DNA from 4 places in the Paenibacillus sp. P4_E11 genome. Region 1 is predicted to be linked to each of the others. Evidence: riboswitches for the same ligand, from Rfam matches in the RefSeq annotation. Region 1 holds a riboswitch; each other region holds the start of a gene.
What was found. Region 1 has a riboswitch for ZMP and ZTP ahead of AC1DWB_RS02575 (serine hydroxymethyltransferase). Riboswitches for the same ligand answer to the same signal wherever they lie in the genome.
Positions count from the first base shown of each region.

Region 2: linked by a shared signal. The riboswitch ahead of AC1DWB_RS06670 (bifunctional 5,10-methylenetetrahydrofolate dehydrogenase/5,10-methenyltetrahydrofolate cyclohydrolase) and the one ahead of AC1DWB_RS02575 (serine hydroxymethyltransferase) in region 1 are both predicted to bind ZMP and ZTP.
Region 3: linked by a shared signal. The riboswitch ahead of AC1DWB_RS09600 (DJ-1/PfpI family protein) and the one ahead of AC1DWB_RS02575 (serine hydroxymethyltransferase) in region 1 are both predicted to bind ZMP and ZTP.
Region 4: linked by a shared signal. The riboswitch ahead of rpiB (ribose 5-phosphate isomerase B) and the one ahead of AC1DWB_RS02575 (serine hydroxymethyltransferase) in region 1 are both predicted to bind ZMP and ZTP.

Region 1 covers NZ_JBFUIX010000003.1:167,746-169,943, forward strand. Annotated here, with positions in the region: gene AC1DWB_RS02570 (GDSL-type esterase/lipase family protein) at 1-543, opposite strand, end outside; ZMP/ZTP riboswitch at 709-787, shown strand; gene AC1DWB_RS02575 (serine hydroxymethyltransferase) at 860-2,167, shown strand.
Region 2 covers NZ_JBFUIX010000010.1:66,268-68,465, forward strand. Annotated here, with positions in the region: gene AC1DWB_RS06665 (MFS transporter) at 1-859, opposite strand, end outside; ZMP/ZTP riboswitch at 1,000-1,081, shown strand; gene AC1DWB_RS06670 (bifunctional 5,10-methylenetetrahydrofolate dehydrogenase/5,10-methenyltetrahydrofolate cyclohydrolase) at 1,198-2,067, shown strand; gene AC1DWB_RS06675 (cyclodeaminase/cyclohydrolase family protein) at 2,064-2,198, shown strand, end outside.
Region 3 covers NZ_JBFUIX010000017.1:73,799-75,996, forward strand. Annotated here, with positions in the region: gene AC1DWB_RS09590 (helix-turn-helix transcriptional regulator) at 279-710, opposite strand; partial or broken gene AC1DWB_RS09595 (DUF5348 domain-containing protein) at 707-841, shown strand; ZMP/ZTP riboswitch at 1,062-1,141, shown strand; gene AC1DWB_RS09600 (DJ-1/PfpI family protein) at 1,189-1,788, shown strand; gene AC1DWB_RS09605 (cysteine hydrolase family protein) at 2,182-2,198, opposite strand, start outside.
Region 4 covers NZ_JBFUIX010000034.1:45,932-48,129, reverse strand. Annotated here, with positions in the region: gene AC1DWB_RS15110 (manganese efflux pump MntP) at 1-418, shown strand, start outside; gene AC1DWB_RS15105 (low molecular weight protein arginine phosphatase) at 433-1,020, shown strand; ZMP/ZTP riboswitch at 1,099-1,179, shown strand; gene rpiB (ribose 5-phosphate isomerase B) at 1,282-1,740, shown strand; gene AC1DWB_RS15095 (TIGR01440 family protein) at 1,764-2,198, shown strand, end outside.

The sequences.
Region 1 (2,198 bases):
CTTAAGCAACTCCTTGTTATAGTCGGCCTGTATCGTGGCGATCTTCTTCAAATCCAAGTTGAGCAGCGTCTCTCCACCCCGGAACAGATCGTTGGCGCCTATGCTGACGAGCAGTGTATCCGATGCCTTCGCTTTCTCTTGCACATCCTTTTGCTGAAGCAAAGTGATTAGTTGGCTGGACGTCTGTCCGTTCACACCCAGGTTGTCCAGCACGAGCTCCTGCTTGTTATTTGCGAGGAGCAGATCGACGAACTTACCGGCATACCCTTTTCCTTCGGAATCTCCGAACCCTCGTGTTAGCGAATCGCCTAGCGCCAGGATGTGAGATGTTCCCGGCTTGGCTACAGCAGGCGTTGCTTGTACACCCGCTTGAGCAGGCAGCGACTGAGGCGCAGTAGGCGAAGTCGACTGTGGATTAACCTGAAGCACAACGGGATCCCCGCCACCGAAATAATCCTTCAACGTCCATGCCAATCCCGCCATCCATACGAGACCTGAGATCGCCGAGAACACCATCAACCACTGCAATTTCTTCCCTCTCATCGTTATCCCCTTTATTCGGATCGCTATTGTAGTATGTCTCTTCACGATAGCACAGGAAGCTGAATATTACATTAAGACTTTGGAGGTGGGTGCACATGTATGATATTCCATTCAAATTAACTATTGCCAATTTTCTGAATATTGGATAATATATACTCAACGAACCAAACTGTGTGTAACTGGCGGAACATGGGCAACCATGGGGGAGCACACGGAATATGTGCCGTACGCCTGGGCGAGTGCACGATCGAGAGATCGGGGCGCTCTTTTTTGTGTTTCGTCAATTACTGTAGCAGGAGTGATCACATTGGAGAACATGACGGAATTTTTGAACAAGCAGGATGAGGAAGTGGGAAGTCTTATCCAAGCTGAGAGCCGCCGCCAACGCCGTACACTGAGTCTAATCCCCTCGGAGAATTACAGCTCTAGGGCTGTGCAATTGGCGCTAGCGACCTCTTTCACGAACAAGTACGCGGAGGGTTACCCTTATCTCTGGGCGGATGGGGAACGTGGGGAGCAAAAGAACGGTCGGTATTACCGAGGGCAGGACAATACGAACGAATTGGAGCGGTTGGCGATTCGACGCGCTCTCCAGCTGTTCACGCCGAATCCGGAAAAATACCACGCGAATGTTCAGCCTTTAAGCGGTTCGCCGGCTAATCTGGCTGTATTGAGCGCGTTTTTGAAACCGGGTGACACGTTCCTCGGATTGTCTCTGGACTATGGCGGGCACTTGACGCATGGTCATAACGTCAATATTACTGGAGCCGTATATAACGCTGTCCAGTATGGGTTGAATGCCAAGTATGAGCTGGATTACGAGGAAATTCGGAAGTTAGCTCACCAGCATTCGCCTAAGCTGATCATTTGCGGAGCGACGGCCTATCCACTTCATATCGACTTCAAGCAACTGGGGGAAATCGCTCGCGAAACCGGGGCGTTGCTCGTCGCAGACATCGCTCATATATGCGGATTGTGTGTGACTGGCTATCATGAGCATCCATTCCCATATGCCGACATCGTCACCACGACCACACACAAAATTTTGCGCGGCCCACGCGCTGGCCTTATCTTATGCCGCAAAGAGCTGGGCCCAGCGATTGATAAGGCCTTATTCCCCGGCTTGCAAGGCGGGCCGCATATGAACACGATCGCCGCGATGGCGATTGCTTTCAAGGAAGTTATGAGCGTGGAATATAAGGAATACGCCGGGCAGGTCGTACGTAATGCCAAGGCGCTATCCGAGGTGCTGCGAGACGCTGGGTTCACGCTTATGGGTGGCCGCACAGAGAACCATCTTATCTTGATGGATGTGGTGAACAGCACCCGCGGCTTGAACGTCAAGGACGGCCACTGGCTGGCCATTCGCCTGGAGAGAGCCGGAATCGTCGTGAACAAGAATGCCATTCCCGGCGACACCAAACCTTGGTATCCGTCCGGGGTGAGACTGGGTACACCCGCGGTCACGACACTCGGGATGCGTGAGCAGGAAATGGTCCTTGTTGGGGATTGGATCGTACGGGCGACTCGTGCTGCTGAGGATGAGCAGGAGTTGCTACGGATTCGCGGTGAGGTGGAACAATTTATGTTGCAGTTCCGGCCCAGTCATTTGTTTGTGGATTAAGCCGGAGCTTGCGGAGCGGCGGGCGAGCAGC
Region 2 (2,198 bases), on a different contig from region 1:
ACAATAGGATCTTGGCTTGTCCGATTCGATCGCCCAAGCGACCAAGCAAGGGAGACGCGATCATATTCGAGAATCCCGTTACGGACCCCACCAGTCCAGAGAAGAAGGCGAGATATTCGCCCTTGCCATGAAGCTCCTGTACAAATAACGGGATCAGCGGCATGGAGCTAAGCAGGGCGAATTGAATGAGCAGAGTAACAGTGAACAACGCCATCAATTGCGGGATTTTCCCTAGTTGCTTGAACCCTGCGATGATCGATAGGCTCGGTTTCTTCGCCGCTTCCTCAGCATTGAACGTTTCCTTGACGACAATCATGGCAAGCAGTGAGGCGAAGAACAGCAATCCACCTGTGATGTAGAAGATGGATCGGAATCCGATCCATTCCGCCAGCAAGCCTCCGATTAATGGCCCCAGAATCGTCCCGGCCACGCTGCCAGACTGAAGAGTTCCCATCGCGAAGCCCATGCGGTTCTTCGGAGCAGTGGCAGACATGAGCGCGACAGCAGCCGGGATGAAACCGGCGATCGTTCCATTCAGAATGCGCAAGAATAGCAAATGCCACACATTACCGGAGAGGCCCATCAGAGCCATCACGATAGCCATGCCGAAGCCGGAACGCAACAGCATGACCTTGCGTCCATACCGGTCCGCGAGCTTGCCCCACAGCGGCTGGAAGAAGAACGAGGTGACGAAGTTACCAGCGAATATGATGCCCGCCCATAAGGAGACATCATTCGTATCTGTAATCCCCAATTCTTGAATATACAGGGGCAGAAAAGGAATGACCATTGTCATTCCTCCCATGACCAGAAACTGGCCGAACCACAAAACAATTAAGTTAGCTTTCCAGTTACCCATCCGATACCTCCACAATTATGACCCTTATTATAGCAGAACTTGTTTCAATTACGAAAGTTGTATGGAGTCAGCACATTACTTTGGACAAACCGCTAAGTGATTTGCTATGATGAGGATGTAACACATTGTAAATTTTCAATTCCGGTCTAGGTAACTGGCGAAGCGTGGAGCACCACGGGGGAGCCTGGACTGTCATACATACCGTTCGCCTGGGTGAAAACGTTTAGAGTTGATTGGACGGATGCAGCGACTAGCTGCAAGTTCCGTAGGTCATCAACTCCGAATGTTTTTTTGTTTATTTTCGATTATATCGAGGTATTCAAAGGAGAGGATTAAGGATGAACTTGTTGTTGAAAGGAAAGCCTGTAGCCGACGAAGTTTACGAGCAGATCAAGCAAAAAACGGTACAGCTTCTAGCGGACGGATGCCAATTGAATCTCGCCGTTATAGTAGTTGCAGGTGACCCGGCATCAGCTTACTACGTGCAGGCCAAGCGCAAGGTGGCGGATCGAATCGGGATTGGGTTCCAGGTACACGAATTCAGCGCACAAGGCAAAGAGCGGGAACTTCTCGACTGCATCGACCGATTAAATAAAGATGCATCCGTACACGGAATTATGCTTGAGCTGCCGTTGCCGAAGCATCTGTCTACTCGGCGTGTGACCGAGTCAATTACACCGCTGAAGGACGTGGACGGGGTTACGCCTGCGAACAAGCTCGCGCTGCTGACAGGTGCACCGGGTCTTGTGCCTGCGACGCCTCAAGCTTGTATTCGTCTAGTGAAGCATTACGGCTACAAGCTGGAGGCGAGCAACGTAACGCTCATCGGCCGTGGACAGACCGTTGGCATGCCGCTGTTCCATCTGCTCCAGCGGGAGCAGGCGACCGTGACCGTATGCCACTCGCGTACACGTGACCTGCAACAGCACGTTGCCCGTGCCAACATCGTCTTCGCAGCGGTAGGCTCCCCGGGACTTATCACCCGGGAAATGATTCACGGCGATCTGGTATTGATCGACGCAGGTATGAACGAGCGTCCGGATGGTACGATTGCAGGTGACGTAGAGCCGTCTGCTGGAGAAGCTGCTGCTGCATTTACCCCCACACCGGGCGGAATCGGTACGCTCACAACAGCTCTGTTATTCCATAACGTACTGAAAGCATACGAGTTGCAGATTGCCAATATGGAACAGGGGGCATCGCTATGATACGTCAACGTACATTGGATCGAAGCATGCAGGATTTTCTTCAGGAAGCAGGTGCGGCTACCCCGACTCCCGGTGGTGGCAGCGTAGCCGCGCTTGTCGGATCGTTAGGGGCAGCAATGGCCTCAATGGCG
Region 3 (2,198 bases), on a different contig from region 1:
TAAAATGTGGCAAAAGGCGCTGGTCTCAAATCATGATGGATTATGTCGATAAAAATCACGGTTCAATTAAGCCCAAAACAGTTTGCAGATTGCTACGAATTGTTTTTTGACAAGATTTTAGAAATTAGTTCATCAGATATAGCGGGAGTAGAGGGCTATTGATTTCCACACGTAAGCTCGTGTATTCGCAGGATTTCATCCTTAAATGAGCCCTACGCACACCTGAATGCCGTTTCATGGACTTTTTCCATCCCGCTATTACATCTTCAGGCTCTATTTTACTTAGATCCGAGGGGAGGGGGAACTGCCGAATGCGCTGCGCATCGGGTCTCGCGATATTCGCTCGGAGTTGTATTCATCCAACGTTTGAATACTTCAAAGAAATAGCTCTGATTGGCAAATCCCACCTGCTCACCGATTATGCCGATAGGTAAATCGGGTTGTTCTAAGTACACTTTGGCGTGGTTGACCCGCAACTGTTGCAAATAATGAATGAGTGTTTGACCGATTTTTCGTTTGAACAATCGGCTTAAATATTCTTCGTTCATCGATACCTGTTTGGCCAGTGATTTCAGAGTAATGTTGCTCCAATAATGATTGTGGATATGCTCAAGTACTTTATTAATTTCCGGATGATCGGAATAAGGCTTTAACTTGTCATTCCAATTGTTAATGTAGTGGTGGCTCGTTCGTCGTTCATTGTGGAGAATGCTTTGAGCTGCGCATCGGGGATCGTGGCATTCCTTGCCGAATCGAGCTTGATCGCGAGTGGTATGTCATTATGAGAGAAGCACGGTTCAACTTGAGGAAGACGGACACCTATCAGATCTGCTTCGTTTAAACAATATTAGAGTGGGAAAGCCGGTTCACCGGCTTTCCCACTCTAATATTCGGATCGGCCACGTTTCCCGGCAACCTTTGGACAGTAGAGATCATCAATTTTTGGACATTATCGGATAGAAGTAACAAATGTGAGCTGCAAAGACCGTTAAACGAACGGGCAGGATAACGCAACAAATGCTTGCTTAAGTATAAATTTTCAGACTATAATGAAGTATATATTTGGTATGTGCGACTGGCGTAAACGTGGAGAACCACGAGGGAGCACATAATTCATATGCCGTACGCCTGGGCAGAGTATTTGGTCTTAGACCGAATGCTTTTATTTATTTTATGGGAGATGATGATATGGAACAGGCARGGCAAGCAAGAAATGTAGCAATATTAATTTTTGAACAGGTTGAACCTTMGGATTTTGCAGGACCATTTGAAGTTTTTATTGCAGGAAGTAATAGAGGCCAAGATTTCAAAGTTTACACTGTGGCGGAAAATGACAGTTCGATAAAAACATTGGGAGGTCTAAGCATTAATCCAGCTTATACTATCGCTAACTGTCCTAAACCTGATATATTGGTGATTCCTGGAGGTTGGGGTTCAAGAAAAGAAATGAACAATGAAACGATTACGAGCTGGATTCGAGAAGCATCAAATGATGTAGAAATCATCCTGTCTGTCTGTACTGGAGCCTTAATTTTAGCAAAAGCCAAATTATTAGATGGTTTAAAGGTTACAACAAATCGTTTGGCTATCAATGAATTAAGGAATGTTGTACCTACTTCTACTGAAATATTTGAAGAAGCTCGCTATGTCGATAATGGGAAAATTGTATTATCCGCTGGAGTATCCGCTGGCATGGATGCTGCACTGTATGTTGTAGAAAAAATACTGGGCGAAGATAGAGCTATAAAAGCCGCAAATATTATGGAGTATGACTGGAAAAGAGATTAAACTAACGGGCACGATAGTTGAATATAAATCCCTCGCAGCCACTTATCGAATGTGGCTTTTTTCATGGATAATTAGTGTAATAAACAGCGAACCGAAAGGTAAATTTCTTTTTGGTTTCGTGTAGGCGATATATTAAAAAACAAATTCGATAACAATACGAAACGATCGTATAAAAGGGATCAACTTTTTAAGCTGAACTGTGACGCGTAGAAGGGACACTTTGAAAAAAGTGCTCTCCTATGCGTCACAGTTCATATGCGATTAACCCCTCCTAACAGATTAGAGGAGGTTCGACGAATTATGCCCACGTTTTCTAAAAAGCAATCAACTTGTGGAACTGTTCAGGGTTGTACTAGGGATAAACGTTGGGGATACTGCAAAGCAGTCAAGGTTTTATAAGTGTGAAATAG
Region 4 (2,198 bases), on a different contig from region 1:
GATTGCCTTGTTCCATGTTATGATGCCTGTATTGGGGATGTTCATGGGGCAATATGCCAGTGCTCTGCTGGGGGATGTGGCCATGCTGGCAGGCGGCGGGCTGTTGATCATACTCGGCGGACACATGCTCTATACTTCATATGACAGCGTGAATCGGGAAATGATCGATTATCGCTCCATCTGGAGTGTGGTATTGGTTGCCTTGAGCGTAAGCATTGATTCCCTATCGGTGGGGGTCTCCCTTGGACTATTTGCAACCGACCTGTTATTGACTGTAAGCATGTTCGGCCTATTTGGCGGTGTCATGTCTATTCTAGGATTACTGCTCGGGCGCAATGCAACCAAATGGGTAGGTAAATACGGAGAGGCACTCGGCGGCATTATCTTGATTGCATTCGGGATCCGATTCTTAGTATAAAGGCGGGGAGCACTATGAAGATTCAGCACATCTTGTTCGTATGTACCGGGAACACCTGCCGAAGTCCGATGGCGGAAGGCATGCTTCGCCGGATGGTGGATCAGAATGGGCAGAGCTGGGACGTGCGGTCTGCAGGCGTTGCAACGTCAGGCGGGTCGCCCATATCCCAGCACGCGGCCGCCATTCTGAAGGGTAAAGGAGCAGGGGATAAACAAAGCTCGGCTGCTCTGTCGGAGGAAGGGGTCCAATGGGCGGACTTGATTCTCACCATGACCGCGTCCCATAAATATACGGTTATCCATCGTTTTCCTGAGGTAGCGGACAAAGTGTTCACGCTTAAGGAGTTCGCCGAGGATGACCCCCACGTGCTGCGACTTATCGCGGAGCGCGGGGAGCTGGAGTCGGAGCTCCAGATCAAGCAGGCACTTGCGGAGCGTATTGCGGAACGGGATTTGCAGAGGCTTGCTGCGTTGGAGCGGGAGCTCCCCGATCTGGATATTAGCGATCCCTTCGGTGGTCCATTCCATCAATATGAGGCTTGCTCGCAAGAGATCGAACGTGCGTTAGTGAAGCTTATGGCCAAGCTGGAAGCGGCGGATTGAGCCTTCTTGGCGTGGGATTGGTGTGGGTAAGGCCTCTTTACACGGTATAGGGATTGAGGTATGATGAGAGTAAGAGGATGGACTCGATGTAACTGGCGACGAACGGGGATTACCCCAATGGAGCATCGAGACATACGGCCGGTCGCCTGGGCAAAGAGCAACGAACGTTTTCGGACGGTCGGCGTGCTCTTTTTTTCATCTTAACCGGCGTTTCGGTTATAATAGTGGAGAGATATTGCCAAGCTTAGGAGGCCTATGAAGATGAAAATCGCGATTGGAGCGGACCACGCTGGGTTCCGATTAAAGGATGATGTAATTGCTTTGTTGAAAAGTGAGGGACATGAAGTAGAGGATTTCGGTTGCCACTGCGCGGATTCGATCGACTACCCGGATTATGCCTTGCCTGTTTGTGAACAGGTCGTTAACGGGACTGCGGATCGCGGCATTCTGATTTGCGGTACGGGAATCGGCATGACGATCGCCGCTAACAAAGTTCCAGGTATTCGTTGTGCGCTCGTTCACGATTTATTCTCAGCCAAAGCAACGCGGGAGCATAATGATTCCAACGTATTGGCTATGGGGGAGCGGGTTATCGGTCCTGGTGTAGCACTTGAAATTATAAAAACTTGGCTGGACACCCCCTTCTCGGAAGGGCCTCGTCACGTGAACCGGATCCAAAAGATTAAAGGGTTGGAAGACCGCTTCGCACTTCATCCTTAAATCATTGCTTGGGGGCTGATAACATGTCACAGCACGACGCAACGCATACGATCACGCAAGATGTCGAGCTCATGCTGCGTGAACTTGTTCAAGCGGGCGGCATCCGACAAGGCCATATAATAGTCATCGGTACGAGTACGAGCGAGGTAGTCGGCCAGCATATCGGGACGGCCGGAACCGAAGATGTGGCACGCGAAATATTCCAAGCGGTTGAGAACGTACGAAGGGATGTCGGCTTCCAGCCCGCATACCAGTGTTGCGAGCATCTGAATCGGGCGCTGGTCATTGAGCGCGAGCTGTTGGCTGCACAACCCGTTCTGGAGGAAGTGACTGTCGTACCTGTCCGCAAGGCGGGCGGCTCGATGGCAGCCTACGCCTATCGGCACTTCTCCAATCCTTGCGTGGTAGAATCGATTCAGGCGCATGCAGGTATTGATATTGGTGACACGCTGATCGGA